2 regions of the Uliginosibacterium sangjuense genome follow, and region 1 is predicted to be linked to the other one. Evidence: riboswitches for the same ligand, from Rfam matches in the RefSeq annotation. Region 1 holds a riboswitch; the other holds the start of a gene.
What was found. A riboswitch is a leader RNA that binds a small molecule or an ion and turns the genes downstream of it on or off. The one in region 1 is predicted to bind S-adenosylhomocysteine.
Positions count from the first base shown of each region.

Region 2: linked by a shared signal. The riboswitch ahead of ahcY (adenosylhomocysteinase) and the one ahead of metH (methionine synthase) in region 1 are both predicted to bind S-adenosylhomocysteine.

Region 1 is NZ_CP101132.1:260,336-265,129, reverse strand. Features, by position in the region: gene NMB43_RS01240 (aldose 1-epimerase) at 1-706, shown strand, start outside; gene NMB43_RS01235 (hypothetical protein) at 766-1,257, shown strand; gene bamE (outer membrane protein assembly factor BamE domain-containing protein) at 1,295-1,753, shown strand; gene bamE (outer membrane protein assembly factor BamE domain-containing protein) at 1,847-2,347, shown strand; S-adenosyl-L-homocysteine riboswitch at 2,396-2,490, shown strand; gene metH (methionine synthase) at 2,591-4,794, shown strand, end outside.
Region 2 is NZ_CP101132.1:939,070-943,863, reverse strand. Features, by position in the region: gene NMB43_RS04295 (RidA family protein) at 1-106, opposite strand, end outside; gene NMB43_RS04290 (EAL domain-containing response regulator) at 278-2,515, shown strand; S-adenosyl-L-homocysteine riboswitch at 2,546-2,646, shown strand; gene ahcY (adenosylhomocysteinase) at 2,717-4,126, shown strand; gene metF (methylenetetrahydrofolate reductase [NAD(P)H]) at 4,184-4,794, shown strand, end outside.

The DNA.
Region 1 (4,794 bases):
CGGCGGCGGTTTCACCTTCGATGGCCAGTTCTACCCGATGGAACTCAACCGCCAGGACCCCTTCCCGATCCATGGCAACGGCTGGATGCACACCTGGGACGTGGTCGAGCACAGCGCCGGGCGCATCGTGCTGGCCGTCGAATCGAACAAGAAGCACGGCTATCCCTGGCACTACAAGGCGCGGCAGACCTACGCCCTGGACGGCGACACGATGACGATGCGCATCGACGTCACCCACCTGGGCGACCAGCCGCTGCCCTATGGCCTGGCCTGGCACCCCTTCCAGTTGCGTGGCGCCGACGAAGGCGGCCCGCGCCTGCAGTTCAAGGCCGACGGCTACTGGCAGGCGACCGGCGACTCGCTGCCCACCGAGCATGTGAAGGGCCTGCCTGAGGGCTGGGACTTCAACACCCTCACCCGCCTGGGCCACGGCAAGATCGACAACAACTTCTCCGGCTGGGACGGCCGCATGCTCATGGAGCGCGACGACATCAACCTGCGCCTGGCGTGGGAGACCACCGAGCCGGCCGGGCTGGAGCTGTCCATCCTGTTCCGCCCCGAAAACCAGCCTTTCTTCTGCTTCGAGCCGATCACCCACATCACCGACGCCATCAACCGCCCGGGCATGCCAGGCCTGCGCGTGCTCAAGCAAGGGGAGAGCATGGCGCTGGAGGTGCGGCAGACGCTCTCGCGCCTGCGCGCCTGAGTGACAGCGGGGCGCACAGGGGGCCTATACTGTGCGCCTTTCCAATCCGGAGTCATCACATGATCCGCTCGCTGCTCCCCCTCGCGCTGGCCCTCGCATTCGCCGGTTGTGCTTCCACTGCGTCCAACGTCTACCGCCTGCCCGCACAGCCCGTAGGCACCTCGGACGCCGCCCTGCGCAGCTTCGCCGGCGAGCCGCAGCGCGTCGTCAGCAAGGCTGATGGCACGCGCCAACTGGTCTACTCGACCCAGCCCGGCGGCACCCAGTGCTTCCTCGTCACGCAAGACAAGGACGGCAAGCTGGCGAGCGTGGAAGACACCTTGTCCCAGGCCGGCCGCGACAAGATCGTCAAGGGCATGAGCCGCCAGGCCCTGTTCGAGCGCCTGTGCGATCCGATCGAGCGCCTGCTGACCGCCCACCCCTACGAAGTGCTGAGCTGGAACATGGAAGGCCTATCCTCCGACCAGCAACGCCGCTTCGACGTCTACATCCAGAACGGCGTGGTGCATCACACCGAAGTGCGCACGCTGTACTTCCAGAGCGTGAACTGAGCGCCTGCGCGGCATGCAGCGCGGGCGGCGGGCACTCATGATCGGCTTCCTCAGCAGCCTGCTGGCCGCCTGCACGCAGTGGAACCCCGGCGCCATCGAGCCGGGGCGCTCGACCGAAGCCGAGCTGCAGCGCCAGCTCGGACAGCCCGACTATGAATGGCGCAACGCGGCGGGGCAGCGCGTCATCCAGTTCACCAGCCTGCCCAACGGGCAGGAGACCTGGGCCGCCACGCTGGATGCGAACGGCGTGGTCGGCGAGTGGCGCCAGCTCGTGACGCCCGAGAACTTCCAGCGCGTGGCGCGCGGCATGACGCAGGACGAAGTGCAGCAACTACTGGGCCGCCCGATCAGCAAGCAGGCCTACGCGCTCAAGCAACAGGTGGTGTGGGACTGGCCCTTCCATGTCGGCGGCCAGGAGATGCGCTTCCACGTGCATTTCGACGCCGACGGCAAGGTCGCCGAAACTTCCAGCATGCCCTTGCAAAGTGGCGGCTGAGGGGAATACTGAGGGGAATAATTTCCGCTTCGGCGCTGTCTACACGGCGCCCACTCCCGCCGTGGTTCCTGCAGTCCCTCAGGAGATCGCCGCATGAAAAAGCTTGCCCAGCTCTGCCTTGCCTTCACCCTGCTGGCCCTCTCGGCCTGCGCCAACATGGACAACTTCCGCCGTGCCGTACCCGGCCAGACGACCGGCGCCGAGGTCATGACCATCTACGGCAAGCCCACCCGCATCTGGGACGACGCGGACGGCGGCAAGACGCTGGAATACTCCTACCAGCCCTACGGCCAGGCCTGCTACATGATCAAGCTGGACCGCAACGACAAGGTGGTGTCGCGTGAGAACACCCTTGAATCCGCCGGCCTCGCGCGCATCCAGAACGGCATGACGCAGGAGCAGGTCAGCCGCATCCTCGGCCGCGAGCGCAGCCGCATGTACTTCGACCGCATGAACGAAGACGTGTGGGACTGGACCGTGGACGGCGGCGGCTCCGGCTACATCATCCGCTTCAACGTGCATTTCAAGGACGGCAAGGTGGCCCGCACCAGCCGCAGCATGGTCGATCCGCGCGAATACCGCATGGGTCTGTGACGCGGCCGGCGGCTGTTCAAGCATTGAGCAGCCGCCTATAATCCGTCCCTCTCCGAGGAGCGCTGCGAGACCCCGTTCGTGTGGTCCCAGGCTCGGAACCCATGGCTGAATTCATGGGCCAGATTCAACGGCGCTCACCCTCCTGCTTAGTCCCAGCGGGGTGCGGGTGAGTCCGGTCCCACATACGGCTCCCCTTTCCCGCCCGACTACGCTGTAGACGTCCGCGACGAAAGAGAACGCCCCATGCAAGCCGACCGTACCGCCGAAATCACCGCCCTCCTGCAAGACCGCATCCTGATCCTGGATGGCGGCATGGGCACCATGATCCAGCAGTACAAGCTCACCGAGGCGGACTACCGCGGCGAGCGCTTCGCCGCACATCCGCGCGACCTCAAGGGCAATAACGACCTGCTGGTGCTGACCAAGCCCAGCGTCATCGCCGAAGTGCACCGCGCCTACCTGGATGCCGGCGCCGACATCATCGAGACCAACACCTTCAACGGCACGCGCGTCTCGCAGGCCGAGTACGGCCTCGAAGACATCGCCTACGAGCTGAACGTGGAAGGCGCGCGCCTGGTTCGCACGCTGTGCGACGAGTACACCGCGAAGAATCCCGCCAAGCCGCGCTTCTGCGCCGGCGTGCTGGGCCCGACCTCGCGCACGCTGTCCATCTCGCCGGACGTGAACGACCCCGGCTTCCGCAACATCAGATTCGACGCGCTGGTCGACGACTACTACGCCTCGGCCAAGGGCCTGATGGAAGGTGGCGCCGATCTGCTACTGATCGAGACGGTGTTCGACACCGCCAATGCCAAGGCCGCCGTGTTCGCGGTGCTGAAGCTGTTTGATGACATCGGCCGCAAGCTGCCCGTCATGATCTCGGGCACCATCACCGACGCCTCGGGCCGCACGCTGTCGGGCCAGACCGCCACCGCGTTCTGGCATTCGCTCAAGCACGTCAAACCCATCTCGTTTGGCTTGAACTGCGCGCTGGGCGCCAAGGAACTGCGCCAGTACGTGGCCGAGCTCTCCGGCGTGTGCAACACCTACGTCTCCGCCCACCCCAACGCCGGCTTACCCAACCCGCTGGCGCCCACCGGCTACGACGAAACGCCCGAGCAACTCGCGGGCGACATCCGCGAGTGGGCCGAGTCCGGCTTCCTCAACATCGTCGGCGGCTGCTGCGGCACCACGCCGGCGCACATCAAGGCCGTGGCCGACAGCGTCGCCGGCCTGAAGCCGCGTGCCATCCCGGCGCTCGAAGTGAAGCAGCAACTCTCCGGCCTGGAGCCCTTCAGCATCGGCCGCGACAGCCTGTTCGTGAACGTCGGCGAGCGCAACAACGTCACCGGCTCACGCGCCTTCGCCAAGATGATCATCGAGGGCCGCTTTGAAGACGCGCTGGCCGTCGCCCGTCAGCAGGTGGAAAACGGCGCGCAGGTCATCGACATCAACATGGACGAGGCCATGCTGGATTCCAAGGCCTCGATGGAGCGCTTCCTCAAGCTCATCGCCGCCGAGCCGGACATCGCCCGCGTGCCGGTGATGATCGACTCCTCCAAGTGGGAGGTCATCGAAGCCGGCCTCAAGTGCATCCAGGGCAAGGGCATCGTCAACTCCATCTCGATGAAGGAAGGCGAAGAGGCTTTCCTGCACCACGCGAAGCTTTGCATGCGCTACGGCGCAGCCGCGGTCGTCATGGCATTCGACGAGAAGGGCCAGGCCGACACCTACGCGCGCAAGACCGAGATCTGCAAGCGCGCCTACGACCTGCTGATGACGATCGGCTTCCCGCCCGAAGACATCATCTTCGACGCCAACATCTTCGCCATCGCGACCGGCATCGAAGAGCACAACAACTACGCCGTCGACTTCATCGAGGCGGTACGCTGGATTCACCAGAACCTGCCCTACGCCAAGACCAGCGGCGGCGTGTCGAACGTGAGCTTCAGCTTCCGCGGCAACGACCCCGTGCGCGAAGCGATCCACACCGTCTTCCTGTACCACGCCATCAAGGCGGGGCTGACCATGGGCATCGTCAACGCCGGCCAGCTCGGCGTGTACGACGACCTCGCGCCCGAGCTGCGCGACAAGGTGGAGGACGTCGTACTCAATCGTCATCCCGAAGCGGGCGAGCGCCTCGTCGAGTTCGCGCAGACCGTCAAAGGGCAGGCCAAGGAACAGGTGCAGGACCTGGCCTGGCGCGAGTGGCCGGTCGAGCAGCGCCTGTCGCATGCGCTGGTCAAGGGCATCACGCAATTCGTGGTCGAAGACACGGAAGAGGTCAGGGCAAAACTCGCCGCCGAAGGCAAACCGCCGCTGGCCGTGATCGAAGGCCCGCTGATGGATGGCATGGGCGTGGTGGGCGACCTCTTCGGCGCGGGCAAGATGTTCCTGCCGCAGGTGGTGAAGTCCGCCCGCGTCATGAAGCAGGCCGTGGCCCATCT
Region 2 (4,794 bases), 680 kb from region 1:
GGCCGATCTGGCCCGACAGGTAAACGGTATCGCCCACCCGCACGGCCTGCGAATAGGTGCCGATCGCGGCCGGCGCGTGTGGTGTGGCAATGATCGCCTTGCTCATGACATACCCTCTCTGGCGAAACGGCAGGCGGCCCATGCCGCACTGCACAGCGGAGAAGTGTAGCGCGCGGCATGCAGCCACCGACCTACGACTTTGGTAGCTTTCCCCACTCCTGCGCGCGGTCTGCTGCGTGTATGCTTCGGCCCAATCACGTCAGCAGGAGCTGCATGGATGGCCCGGATGCATGCCGACAACGGGAACGACGAGCTGACTTTTGCCGCAGAGGATGGCGAAGCGCAGGATGCCGCCGCACACGCAGTGCGCTGGCGGGTGCTCATCGTAGATGACGACCCCGGCGTGCATCAATCGGTCGTGTTCGCCCTGCGCGACCTCAGCATCCTCAACGGCCGCCTCGAGTTCCTGCATGCCCACTCGGTGCGCGAGGCGCACGAGCAACTGCAGCAGCCGGACATCGCGGTGGTGCTGCTGGACGTGGTCATGGAGCGTGAGGACTCCGGCCTGACCCTGGTGCGCTACATCCGCGATGACCTCAAGCGCAGCGACTGCCGCATCATCCTGCACACCGGCCAGCCCGGTTATGCGCCGGAAATCGAGGCGATCCGCGACTACGACATCAACGACTACCGCACCAAGTCGGAGCTGACGCGCAACCATCTCTACACCTGTGTGGCTTCGGCCATCCGCGCCTACGACCAGATCAGCGCCATCGAGCACGCGCGACGTGCACTGCGCCGCATCGTCGAGGCCGGCACCCTGCTCATGCGCACCCGCTCGGCCGCCGAGTTCGAGCGCACCGCGCTGCGCCAGGTCGCCGAACTGCATGGCTTGCCGGCCGCCGGCTTTGCCGCCCTGCTGCACACGGGCACTGGCGAACCCCTGATCGGCCAGGCCGAAGGCCGCTTCGGCCACCTCGGCGGCCAGCCGCTCAGCGCGCTGGACGAGCCCGCGTTACGCCACTGCATCGAGCTGGCGATCGACGCGGGGTCGGCCCTGCACGACACCCCGGCGGGTCTGGTGCTGCATGTCGTGGGCGCCTCCGGGCTCAACCTGCTGGTCGTCGTCGAGCATGCTCCGGACCAGAGCACGCGCGCCCTGCCCCCGGGCCTGGACGACGTGCTGATCGGCTCCCTGCTCGCCTGCCTGGACAACCGTTCGCTGCTCGACCGCCTGCATCGCTACGCCTACTTCGACCGCCTGCTGAACCTGCCCAACCGGCGCAGCCTGTGCGAGACCATCGACGGCCAGCGCCTGTCCTCCGGCCTCGGGCCACAGACGCTGGCGCTGATCGACATCGACCACTTCGGCGACACCAACGAAGCCCTGGGCCCCATCTTCGGCAACTACCTGCTGCTCGCCGTGACCGAGCGCCTGAGCCTGTGTGCCCAGCCCGACTGGGTGATCTCCCGCGTGTCCTCCGATGTGTTTGCGGTGCTGGGCCCGGAAACCAGCGTGCAGCCTGACACGCTGCAAGCCCTGTTCCACGCGCCCTTCTCGATCGAGGGCGAAGAGAGCATGGTGTCCGTAACCTGCGGCCTGGCCCGCCTGGACGACGTGCCAGGCGATGGTGCCGCCGTGCTGGAAGCCGCCAGCCAGGCCCTGCGCCAGGCCAAGGCACGCCATCGCGGCCACTTCGCCTGGTACTCCCCGTCCCTCGCCGCACAGGCGCAGGAACGGGTGCAGATGCTCAACGCGCTGCGCTACGGCCTGAGTCACCAGGAGCTGTTCGTCGCCTTCCAGCCGCAGATCGACCTGGCCAGCTCGCGCGTGGTCGGCATGGAGGCACTGGTACGCTGGCGCACCGCCGAAGGCCGCCTGATCCCGCCTGACCGCTTCATCCCGGCAGCCGAACAGTCCGGCCTGATCCGCGAGATCGGCGAGTTCGTGCTGCGCAATGCCTGCGCCACCCTGGCACGCCTGCATGCGCAGGGTTTCGACGCGCTGCGCATCGCCGTCAACGTGTCGGCCATCCAGTTCCGCCACCAGCGCTTCCTGCAGGAGATCGAGCAGGTCATGCGCGAGACCGGCATCGACCCGCACCGCCTGGAACTGGAGATCACCGAGTCGGTGGCGATGGAAGACGCCACCCAGCTCGGCGAAGCCCTCACGGAGCTGCGCCGGCTCGGCGTGCAACTGGCCATCGACGACTTCGGCACCGGCTACTCGTCGTTGTCGCAGTTGAAGCGCCTGTCCTTCGACCGTCTGAAGATCGACCGCAGCTTCGTGGCCGACCTGTTCGAGGGCGGCCCCCAGGGCAGCATCGCCAACATGGTCATCGAGCTGGGCAAGCGCCTGGGCATCCAGGTCATCGCCGAGGGCGTCGAGACCGAGGCGCAATGGCACACCCTGCGCGAACTGGGCTGCCACGAGGCCCAGGGCTACCTGTTCGCCAAGCCCATGCCCGAAGCTGAACTCCTGGCCTGGTTGCAGGCCTACCCCGCGCGGGCTTAGCGCCCGCCGCATCATCGTCTATAATCCAACGCTTCCGAGGAGCGCTGCGAGACCTATCCCCTGGTCCCAGGCTCGGAACCTGATGCTGCCCCGTGGGCGCCCAGGCCCAGTTTCAACGGCGCTCACCTGTTCAACCGTGCCGGCCACGGGAAGACGGTGAGCACTGCCACCCTCCCCGCCGGCCACACTTCAGGAGTTCTCATGAACGCTGTGGCTGACTTCAATGATTACGTCATCACCGATCTCAAACTGGCCGATTGGGGCCGCAAGGAGATCAAGATCGCGGAAGGCGAAATGCCCGGCCTGATGGCCATCCGCGAAGAATTCGCCAAGACCCAGCCCCTTAAAGGCGCGCGCATCACCGGCTCGCTGCACATGACCATCCAGACGGCCGTGCTGATCGAGACGCTCAAGGCGCTCGGTGCCGACGTGCGCTGGGCTTCGTGCAACATTTTCTCGACGCAGGACCACGCCGCGGCCGCCATCGCGGCAGCCGGCATTCCGGTGTTCGCCAAGAAGGGCGAGACCCTGGTCGAGTACTGGGACTACACGCACCGCATCTTCGAGTGGGCCGACGGCGGCTACTCGAACATGATCCTCGACGACGGTGGTGACGCCACCCTGCTGCTGCACCTGGGCGCCAAGGCCGAGAAAGACATCTCCGTGCTGGCCAAGCCGGGCTCGGAAGAAGAGACCATCCTGTTCGCCGCGATCAAGGCCAAGCTCGCCACCGACCCGAGCTGGTACTCGGTGCGCCTGGAAAAGATCCGTGGCGTGACCGAAGAGACCACCACCGGCGTGCATCGCCTTTACCAGATGCATGCTCGCGGCGATCTCAAGTTCCCCGCCATCAACGTGAACGACTCGGTCACCAAGTCCAAGTTCGACAACCTGTACGGCTGCCGTGAATCGCTGGTCGACGGCATCAAGCGCGCCACCGACGTGATGGTCGCCGGCAAGATTGCCGTCGTGGCCGGCTACGGCGACGTGGGCAAGGGCTCGGCACAGGCCCTGCGTGCCCTGTCCGCCCAGGTGTGGGTCACCGAGATCGACCCGATCTGCGCGCTGCAGGCCGCCATGGAAGGCTACCGCGTCGTCACCATGGAATATGCCGCTGACAAGGCCGACATCTTCGTCACCACCACCGGCAACTTCCACGTCATCACGCACGACCACATGGCTGCGATGAAGAACAACGCCATCGTCTGCAACATCGGCCACTTCGACAACGAGATCGACGTCGCCTCGCTTGAGAAGTACCAGTGGGAAGAGATCAAGCCGCAGGTCGATCACGTCATCTTCCCGTCAGGCCGCCGCATCATCCTGCTGGCCAAGGGTCGTCTCGTGAACCTGGGCTGTGCCACCGGCCACCCCAGCTACGTGATGTCCTCCTCCTTCGCCAACCAGACCATTGCGCAGATCGAGCTGTTCACCAAGACCAAGGACTACCCGGTCGGCGTCTACACGTTGCCCAAGCACCTCGATGAAAAGGTGGCGCGTCTGCAGCTCAAGACGCTCAACGTGCAGCTCACCACGCTGACCGAAGAACAGGCCAAGTACATCGGTGTGCCGGTGGAAGGCCCGTACAAGGCCGACCACTACCGCTACTGATCCACATCAGGCCGACTGCCCAGGCAGTCGGCCTGCGACTGGAACCCTCTCCCGAATATGAGCAAGAAGATTCCCTTCAGCATCGAGTTCTTTCCCCCGGCCACACCAGAGGGCATGGAGAAACTGCGTGGCGTACGCGAACAACTGGCCGCACTCAAGCCAGAGTTCTTCTCCGTGACCTACGGCGCGGGCGGCTCGACGCGCGACCGTACCCTGCAAGTCGTGCGTGAACTGCGCGCTGCCGGCCTCGATGCCGCACCGCACCTGTCCTGCATCGGCGCCACCCAAGCCAGCATCCGCGAACACCTGGCGGAATTCCGCGAGATCGGTGTCAAACGCATCGTCGCGCTACGTGGCGACCTGCCCTCCGGCATGGCCGACCCGGGCGAATTCCGTTATGCCAATGAACTGGTGAGCTTCATCCGCCAGGAAAGCGGCAACGAATTCTTCCTCGAAGTCGCCGCCTATCCCGAAGTACACCCGCAGGCGCGCAGCTTCGAAGCCGACTTCAAGGCCTTCCTGACCAAGGTACGCGCGGGTGCCAACTCGGCCATCACGCAGTACTTCTACAACGCCGACGCCTACTTCCACTTCGTCGACGCCCTGCGCCGCGAAGGCATCGATACGCCCGTCGTGCCCGGCATCATGCCAATTGCGAGCTACACCAA